3 linked regions of the Candidatus Thiodictyon syntrophicum genome follow. The protein of the gene in region 1 interacts with the protein of each later gene in a pairwise test. Links are inferred from orthologs where the notes say so. Each region holds a gene or a part of one and is shown on either strand. Other genes may lie near its edges.

Region 1 (2,821 bases):
GCAGGGGTATGAATTGGCGCTCAGCGCCGCCCTTTACCGGCTGGCACCGGCCGCCCCCACCGAGAACCACTGAACATGGATATCCGCAAGGTCAAAAAGCTGATCGAACTCCTGGAGCAATCCAATGTGGCGGAGATCGAGATTCACGAGGGGGAGGAATCGGTGCGCATCAGCCGGCACGGCACCGCAACCTCACTCTTCATGCCCCACGCGATGACGCAGCAGCCGGCAAGCGCCCCGAGCGCGCCCATCCCGGCCGCCGGCCTGGCCAAGCCCGGCGATGAATTTCTCGATGGGCTGGCCGGGGAGGTCGTACGCTCGCCCATGGTCGGCACCTTCTACCGCTCCCCCTCGCCGGGCACCGGCCCCTTCGTCGTGGAGGGCCAGCAGGTCAAGGCCGGGGACATACTCTGCATCATCGAGGCGATGAAGATCCTGAACCAGATCGAGTGTGAGCGCACCGGCACACTACGCCGCATCCTGGTGGAAAACGGCCAGCCGGTAGAATACAACCAGCCGCTGTTCGTCATCGAGTAAGGCGCCCCCGCGACCCCCGCGCGGGGCCGCCCACGGCGGTCCCAACCCGGGACCAAAAGCGCCACGCCGCACCAGCCGACCACCGTCCACAGGCTACCCCAGCATGCCAGCCATGATCGAGAAGATCCTCATCGCCAACCGGGGTGAGATAGCACTCCGTGTCCTGCGCGCCTGCCGCGAACTGGGCATCCGCACCGTCGCCGTCCATTCGGAGGCGGACCGCGACTTGAAGCACGTCCTGCTGGCCGACGAATCGGTCTGCATCGGGCCCGCGGCGTCGCGCGACAGCTACCTCAACATCCCCGCCATCATCAGCGCCGCCGAGGTCACCGACACGGTCGCCATCCACCCCGGCTACGGCTTCCTGTCGGAGAACGCGGACTTCGCCGAGCGCGTGGAGCGCTCCGGCTTCATCTTCATCGGCCCACGCCCGGAGACCATCCGCCTGATGGGCGACAAGGTCTGCGCCATCGCCGCCATGAAGGCGGCCGGCGTACCCTGCGTGCCCGGCTCCGACGGACCCCTGGACGACAACGACAAGAAGCGCACCCTGGAATTGGCCCGCACCATCGGCTACCCGATCATCATCAAGGCCTCCGGCGGCGGCGGCGGCCGTGGGATGCGGGTCGTGAACTCGGAGGCGACCCTGCTCAACGCCGTCTCGCTTACCCGGGCCGAGGCCGCGGGCGCCTTCAACAACGACATGGTGTACATGGAGAAGTACCTGGAGAACCCGCGCCATATCGAATTCCAGATGCTGGCCGACCAGCACGGCCAGGCCATCTATCTGGGCGAGCGTGACTGTTCCATGCAGCGCCGCCACCAAAAGGTGGTCGAAGAGGCCCCCGCCCCCGGCATCACGCCGGCGCAACGCGCCGAGATCGGGGAGCGCTGCGCCCAGGCCTGTCGGGACATCGGCTACCGCGGCGCCGGCACCTTTGAATTCCTCTATGAGGACGGGCGCTTCTATTTCATCGAGATGAACACCCGCGTGCAGGTCGAGCACCCCGTCACCGAGATGGTGACCGGGGTGGACATCGTCAAGGAGCAGATCCTGATCGCGGCCGGGGAGCACCTGCATTACACGCAGGATGACATCACCATCCGCGGCCATGCGATCGAATGCCGCATCAATGCCGAGCACTCCGAGACCTTCCGCCCCAGCCCCGGCAAGATCATCGAGTTCCACGCCCCCGGCGGCCCCGGCATCCGCATGGACACCCATATCTATTCCGGCTATACGGTCCCCTCCCACTACGACTCCATGATCGGCAAGCTGGTCAGCCACGGCGAGACCCGCCAGGTCGCCATCGCACGTATGTGCAACGCCCTGCGCGAGACGGTCATCGAGGGCATCGACACCAATATCAAGCTCCAGCGCGCCATCCTGCGCGACGCCGCCTTCGAGGCCGGCGGGGCCAATATCCATTACCTGGAGAAGAAGCTGGGGCTCTAGTGCCGCCGGGCGCAATTGCCCGGACCATCGGCGCAGGGTGCGCAGTGCGCACCTTGCAAGAGCGCGGCTGAACGCGACGGCGTGAGTCTTCGCCGGTACCGCGGTGCGCGCGGCACACCCTTATTCCACCAGACCCCGGGGGTCCATCCGCCGTGCCGAAAAAGCCCGCCAAGAACAAACCAGACAAGTCGCCGCAGCCCGAGCCGGCCCAACTCAAGGCCGTGGAGCGTCTGATCGAGGCCGCAGACTACCCGCCGGCCATCGCGCGGGCACGCGCCCTGGTGCAGCGCTATCCGGATTACGGCGGCGCCCGGCGGCTGCTGATGGATGCCCTGTACCGGGGTCAGGGTCAGGGCGCGGCCGCCCTGGCCGCCTATGAATGGGCGCAGCACCGGCCCAACAGCCTGCCCGCCCAGGCGGCGCTGTTCCAATTCGCCCTCGACGGTCGGCACCTCCTGCTCGCGCAACGGGTCGCGGAGCGGCTGCGCGACCTGGGGGCCGTGACCCGGGGCCTGCCCATGACCGCCGAGGCCCTGGACGGTCTGCTGAAGCAGCACGACGGTTCCCGGGCGAGCCGCGAGGAGGTCGAGCAGTTCGACCTCGGCAAGCTGCACCTGGACGCCCACGACTTCGCCGGGGCCGTGCGCATCCTGGAAGGCGTTCCCATCACCCCGGCCCGCAACAACCGGGCGCTGTGTTTGTTCCACCTGAGCCGGATCGAGGAGGCCCTGGTCGCCTTCCTGGACGCCTGGCGGCAGGACCCGGGCAACCTCTTTGCCCTGGGCTTCGCCCTGCAACTGCACCTCTATCAGGGTGATGAGACCGGCG
Region 2 (2,744 bases), 2.0 Mb from region 1 along the record:
GTCGTTGTCGTTGTCGTAATCGAGGTTATCGTAGCGTCCGGGATTCTCTCGCACGCCAAATTGCATCGCTTCTTCGATTACGATCTCGACAACGACAACGACAACGACAACGATTGCGAGCGGGACGGGGTTTGCAACCCCGTCCTGAACGTTTCGGGCCCGGCAGCCGCCCGTGGCCTTCGCGGGGCGTCGAAAACCTTGCGGACGGGGCGAATGCCCCGTCCGGCATTGAGGTCAGTCGTCCGCCTGCTGCACCCGCAGCGCCTCCGCCTCCAGGCTGGCGAAGGCCGCGGCGACGCGCGGCGGGTCGGCGGCGCGGGCGGCGCGCTCCAGGGACTCGGCCGCCTCGTCGAGGGCCGGGACACCGCAGTAGCGGGTGGCCCCGCGCACCTGATGGGCGAGTTCGGCGAGTCCCTCCCAGTCGGACGCCGCGACCTCGGTGCGCAGGGCCGCCAGCTCACCCGGCAGTCCGGCCAGCAGGGCGGCGAACAGTTCGGCGGCCAGGTCCGCATCACCGCCGGCGACGGCCAGGGCGGACACGCGGTCGCGAGCGGGGAGTTGGGAGAGGGGGGTGACGGGCGCTTGGTCCAAGGTCTGGCTCCTGCGGGGTGGGTCGCCGACTACTCTGCCGACTACTCTATAGCTTGGCCCCGGGGCCGTCCACCCGCGCTCCGGCTTGGTTGCATGACGGCGCTGGTGCACAATCGCGGGACCGAAGTCACTGCCGGTCCGCCCGCACCTTCATGCCCCAGCCCGCCGCGCCCATCCGGCCATTGATCCCACCGGTAACCCTATGAATAAGCGTCCTATCGGTTCCACCATCGAGCATTGCGTCGGGACCACCCCCCTGGTGCGCCTGCAACGCCTGCCCGGCCCCACCGACAACCTGATCCTGGTCAAGCTCGAAGGCAACAACCCGGCCGGCTCGGTGAAGGACCGCCCGGCGCTCAACATGCTGCGCCGCGCCCAGGAGCGGGGCACTATCAGGCCCGGCGATACCCTGATCGAGGCCACCAGCGGCAACACCGGGATCGCACTCGCCATGGCCGCGGCCATCATGGGCTACCGCATGGTGCTGATCATGCCGGAGCACATGAGCGTGGAGCGCCGGGCGGTCATGCGTGCCTTCGGCGCGACCATCGTGTTGACGCCGCGCGCGGGCAGTATGGAGGCGGCCATCGATCTGGCCAATGCCATGCAGGCGCGCGGGGAGGGGGTGCGGCTCGATCAGTTCTCCAACCCGGACAATCCGGCCGCCCACTATGCCGCGACCGGCCCCGAGATCTGGCACGACACGGCCGGACGCGTCACCCATTTCGTGAGTGCCATGGGCACCACGGGGACCATCATGGGGACCGGGCGCTATCTCAAGGAGCAGAACCCCGCGGTGCAGATCGTCGGCGTGCAGCCCGCGGACGGCGCGAATATCCCCGGTATCCGCCGCTGGCCGGCCGCCTATCTGCCGCGGATCTATGACCCCGCCGGGGTGGATCGGATCATCGACATCGCGCAGCCCCTGGCCGAGCAGACCACCCGGGACCTGGCGGCGCGCGAGGGCATCTTCGCCGGCGTCTCCTCCGGCGGGGCCGTGGCGGCGGCGCTCCTGCTGTCGGCCGAGGTCAGCGCCGCGGTCATCGTCGCCATCGCCTGCGACCGCGGCGACCGCTATCTCTCGACCGGGGTCTTTCCGGATTGAGCGGGCGGTGAAGATTTTTGTCCGCAAATGAACGCATAGGAACAGCCACTTGTCAAAAAAGCGCAAACCGCTTCCGCCGGAGATCGAGCTCGAGATCGAGGGCCTGACCCATGAGGGCCGCGGCCTGGCCCATTTCGACGGCAAGGCGATCTTCGTCGACTATGCCCTGCCTGGGGAGCGGGTGCGGATGCGCTACACCCGGGTCCAGCGCCGCTTCGACGAGGGGGCGGCGGTCGCGGTGCTGCGCGCCTCGCCCGACCGGGTGGCGCCGCGCTGCCCGCACTTCGGCGTCTGCGGCGGGTGCAACCTCCAGCATGTCGACCCCGCGGCCCAGATCCGCATCAAGCAGGAGACCCTCGCGGACGTCTTCACCCGCATCGGCAAGGTCAGCCCCGCCGCCTGGCTCCCGCCGCTGGTCGCCGGTCACTGGGGCTACCGGCGCAAGGCGCGCCTGGGGGCGCGCCACGTCATCAAGAAGGGCCGCACCCTGGTCGGTTTCCGCGAGCGCGGCACGCCCTATCTGGCCGACCTGACCCGCTGCGAGGTGCTGCACCCGAGTGTGGGCGAGCGCCTGCAGGTGCTGGCGGAGGCCGTCGGGCGCCTGAGCATCCGCGACCAGGTCCCGCAGATCGAGATGGCGGTGGGGGAGGCGCCCTGCGTGCTGATCTTCCGGGTGATGGCGCCGCCGAGCGCGGCGGACTTGGGCGTCCTCCAGGGCCTCGGGGAGGACTGGGGCTACCATATCTATCTCCAGGAGGGCGGGGTGGACAGCATCCGACCCTTGCCGGGGCAGGGCGTTGAACTACACTATGACCTGCCCCGCTATGGCCTGCGCATGGCGTTCGAGCCGACCGACTTCACCCAGGTAAACCTGGAACTGAACCGTCTGATGTTGGACCAGGCCCTGGACCTGCTGGACCCCCAGCCGGACGAGTCGGTGCTGGATCTGTTCTGCGGCCTCGGCAACTTCAGCCTGCCGCTGGCGCGCCGCGCCGCCGCGGTGCTGGGGATCGAGGCCGACGCGGGCCTCATCGCCCGCGCCGCCGCC
Region 3 (2,860 bases), 2.7 Mb from region 1 along the record:
AATATCACGGTCAACAAGAATGCGGTCCCCAATGACCCTCAGTCGCCCTTCGTGACCAGCGGCATCCGCGTCGGCACCCCGGCGATGACCACCCGCGGCTGCGGTCTCAAGGAGGCCGGCGACCTGGCCGGTTGGATGTGCGATGTGATCGACGGGCGCGGCGATCCGGCCGTGATCGCCGCCGCCAAGGCGCGGGTGCTGGAGCTTTGCAAGCGCTTCCCGGTCTACGCCCGCTAGCCTCGCTTACCTGATGCGCTGTCCATTCTGTGGCGCCGAGGACACCAAGGTCGTGGATTCCCGGCTGGCCGGGGAGGGCGATCAGGTGCGCCGTCGGCGCAAGTGCGAGGTTTGCAAGGAGCGCTTCACCACCTACGAGACGGCCGAACTGAACCTGCCGCGGGTGGTGAAGCGCGACGGCAGCCGGGTGCCCTTCGACGGGCGCAAGCTGCGCTCCGGCATGATGCGGGCCCTGGAAAAACGCCCGGTGAGCACCGAGCAGATCGATGCCGCCCAGGCGCGCATCCAGCGCCGTCTGATGTCGAGCGGTGAATCGGAGGTCCAGGCCCGGCGGGTGGGGGAACTCGTGATGGACGAACTGCGCGGTCTCGACCAGGTCGCTTATGTCCGTTTTGCCTCGGTCTACCGCAAGTTCGAGGACGTGGCCGCCTTTCGCGAGGAGATCGACCGCCTCGAGCGCCAACCCACCCCGGAGGTCCGGCGTAAACAACTCGACCTGCTGGACGCACTGGAGATCAAACCCAAGTGAGCGCCCCCCAACCCAGCGCGGCCGACGTCGGCCCCATGGCCCAGGCCATCCGGCTCGCCCGCCGTGGGCTCTACACCACGGACCCCAACCCGCGGGTCGGCTGTGTTCTGGTCCGCGACGGGGTCGTGGTGGGGGAGGGCTGGCACCGGCGCGCCGGCGAGGCCCACGCGGAGCGCATCGCCCTGACCGCGGCCGGTGACCGGGCGCGCGGCGCCACGGCCTATGTCTCGCTGGAGCCCTGCTGCCACCAGGGCCGCACCCCGCCCTGCACGGACGCGCTGGTCCAGGCCGGCGTCGCGCGGGTGGTCTGCGCCATGGTGGACCCCGATCCGCGGGTGTCGGGCCGCGGTGTGCGGCTGCTGCGGGCGGCGGGTATCGCGGTCGAGGTCGGGCCGCTGGCGGCGCAGGCACGGGCCCTGAACCCTGGTTTCATCAAGCGCATGACCCAGGGCCTGCCCTACTGCCGCTGCAAGCTCGCCGCCAGCCTGGATGGGCGCACCGCCATGGCCAGCGGCGAGAGCCGCTGGATCAGTTCGGAGGCGTCGCGCCGGGACGTGCAGCGCCTGCGGGCGCGCCACTCCGCCATCCTCACCGGCGTGGCGACCGTGCTCGCCGATGACCCGTCGCTCAACGTCCGCCTCACGCCCGCGGACCTGCCCGGGCTCCAACCGGGTGAGGCGGTGCGTCAACCCTGGCGGGTCGTGGTGGATAGTCGCCTGCGCACCCCCCCGGGGGCGCGTCTGCTCGGGCTGCCCGGGATCACCGTCATTGCCGCTTGTGCCCGGGCCGATTCGTCGCGCGGGGCCGCCCTGGCGGCCGCCGGGGCGCGGGTGATGCAGTTTGCGGAGCACTACGCCCAGGTCGACCTGCGCGCCCTGTTGGCCTGGCTCGCCACGCAGGAGATGAACGAGGTCCTGTTGGAGACCGGCCCCACGCTGGCCGGGGCGGCGCTGACCGCCGGACTGATCGACGAAATCATCCTCTACATCGCCCCCCACCTGATGGGCGACGGGGCACGGGGGCTGTTCCGGCTCCCGGGCCTGGAGCACATGGAGCACCGCATCCCGTTGCGGATCGCCGAGGTGCGGCGCATCGGGCCTGACCTGCGGCTGATCCTGCGTCCGGGTGTATTGTCGCCTGGCGAGGGTCAGTAACGAGTCAGAAATAAGTTAAACCACGAGTACCATCGTTGTCGTCTCGTTGTCGTTGTCGTAATCGAAATCGGAGAAGCGCTGCAATTTGGCGTGCGAGAGAATCCTGGGCGCTACGATAATCTCGATTACGACAACGACAACGACAACGACAACGACAACGACAACGACAACGACAACGGCGCAACCTGACACCCAACTTCGCCCTGAAAGGGCCTCACCGCTGCATCGGAATCCCAGCATGTTCACCGGTATCATCCAATCAGTCGGCGAGATCCGCCGCCTGGAACCCCGCGGCGGGGACGTCCGACTCACCATCGGCACCGGCAAGCTCCCGCTGACGGGTGCCGCCTTGGGCGACAGTATCGCGGTCAACGGGGTCTGTTTGACCGCCGTGAGTCTGGCCGCCGACGCCTTCGTGGCCGACGTGTCCCGTGAGACGCTGTCGCATACCACGCTCGGCGATCTCGGCCCCGGCAGCCCGGTGAATCTGGAGCCGGCGCTGACGCTGTCCACGCCGCTGGGCGGCCACCTGGTGAGCGGCCATGTCGATGGGGTAGGTCAGGTCCTTGATCGCAGTGAAGACGCCCGCTCCTGGCGCCTGAGCATCGCCGCCCCGGCGGAACTGGCCCGCTACATCGCCCACAAAGGATCGATCTGCGTGGACGGGGTGAGTCTCACCGTCAATGCGGTCGACGGCGCCTGCTTCGACCTCAACATAGTCCCCCACACCATCGCGCAGACCATCATCGCCCGCTATCAGACCGGCACCCGGGTCAACCTGGAGGTGGACCTCATCGCCCGCTACCTGGAGCGCCTGCTGCTGGGCGAGCGCGCCGCCGCACCCAGCGCCCGTGGCCTGACCGTGGACTTCCTCGCTGAGCATGGGTTCGCACGCTGATGGCCCTCAAGGCGACGGTCTTCAGGGCCCAGGTGCAGATCA

What was found. Proteins that work in one complex are often made in the same cells at the same time.
Region 2: the proteins of accC (region 1) and cysM interact in binary tests that used the Escherichia coli proteins (3 or more experiments, as listed by UniProt). The link is inferred for Candidatus Thiodictyon syntrophicum from one-to-one orthologs.
Region 3: the proteins of accC (region 1) and ribD interact in binary tests that used the Escherichia coli proteins (3 or more experiments, as listed by UniProt). The link is inferred for Candidatus Thiodictyon syntrophicum from one-to-one orthologs.

Annotation. Positions count from the first base shown.
Region 1 is NZ_CP020370.1:6,725,491-6,728,311, forward strand. It holds accC (acetyl-CoA carboxylase biotin carboxylase subunit), read left to right. Parts: upstream 1-649; coding sequence 650-1,993; downstream 1,994-2,821. Other genes in the region: aroQ (type II 3-dehydroquinate dehydratase), read left to right, coding at 1-73; accB (acetyl-CoA carboxylase biotin carboxyl carrier protein), read left to right, coding at 76-537; THSYN_RS28860 (hypothetical protein), read left to right, coding at 2,146-2,821. UniProt on the Escherichia coli protein: This protein is a component of the acetyl coenzyme A carboxylase complex; first, biotin carboxylase catalyzes the carboxylation of the carrier protein and then the transcarboxylase transfers the carboxyl group to form malonyl-CoA.
Region 2 is NZ_CP020370.1:4,702,623-4,705,366, reverse strand. It holds cysM (cysteine synthase CysM), read left to right. Parts: upstream 1-793; coding sequence 794-1,696; downstream 1,697-2,744. Other genes in the region: rlmD (23S rRNA (uracil(1939)-C(5))-methyltransferase RlmD), read left to right, coding at 1,746-2,744; THSYN_RS19800 (Hpt domain-containing protein), read right to left, coding at 235-591. UniProt on the Escherichia coli protein: Two cysteine synthase enzymes are found. Both catalyze the same reaction. Cysteine synthase B can also use thiosulfate in place of sulfide to give cysteine thiosulfonate as a product.
Region 3 is NZ_CP020370.1:3,980,678-3,983,537, reverse strand. It holds ribD (bifunctional diaminohydroxyphosphoribosylaminopyrimidine deaminase/5-amino-6-(5-phosphoribosylamino)uracil reductase RibD), read left to right. Parts: upstream 1-801; coding sequence 802-1,920; downstream 1,921-2,860. Other genes in the region: THSYN_RS16690 (YaeQ family protein), read left to right, coding at 2,818-2,860; THSYN_RS16695 (riboflavin synthase), read left to right, coding at 2,159-2,818; nrdR (transcriptional regulator NrdR), read left to right, coding at 251-766; glyA (serine hydroxymethyltransferase), read left to right, coding at 1-237. UniProt on the Escherichia coli protein: Converts 2,5-diamino-6-(ribosylamino)-4(3h)-pyrimidinone 5'-phosphate into 5-amino-6-(ribosylamino)-2,4(1h,3h)-pyrimidinedione 5'-phosphate.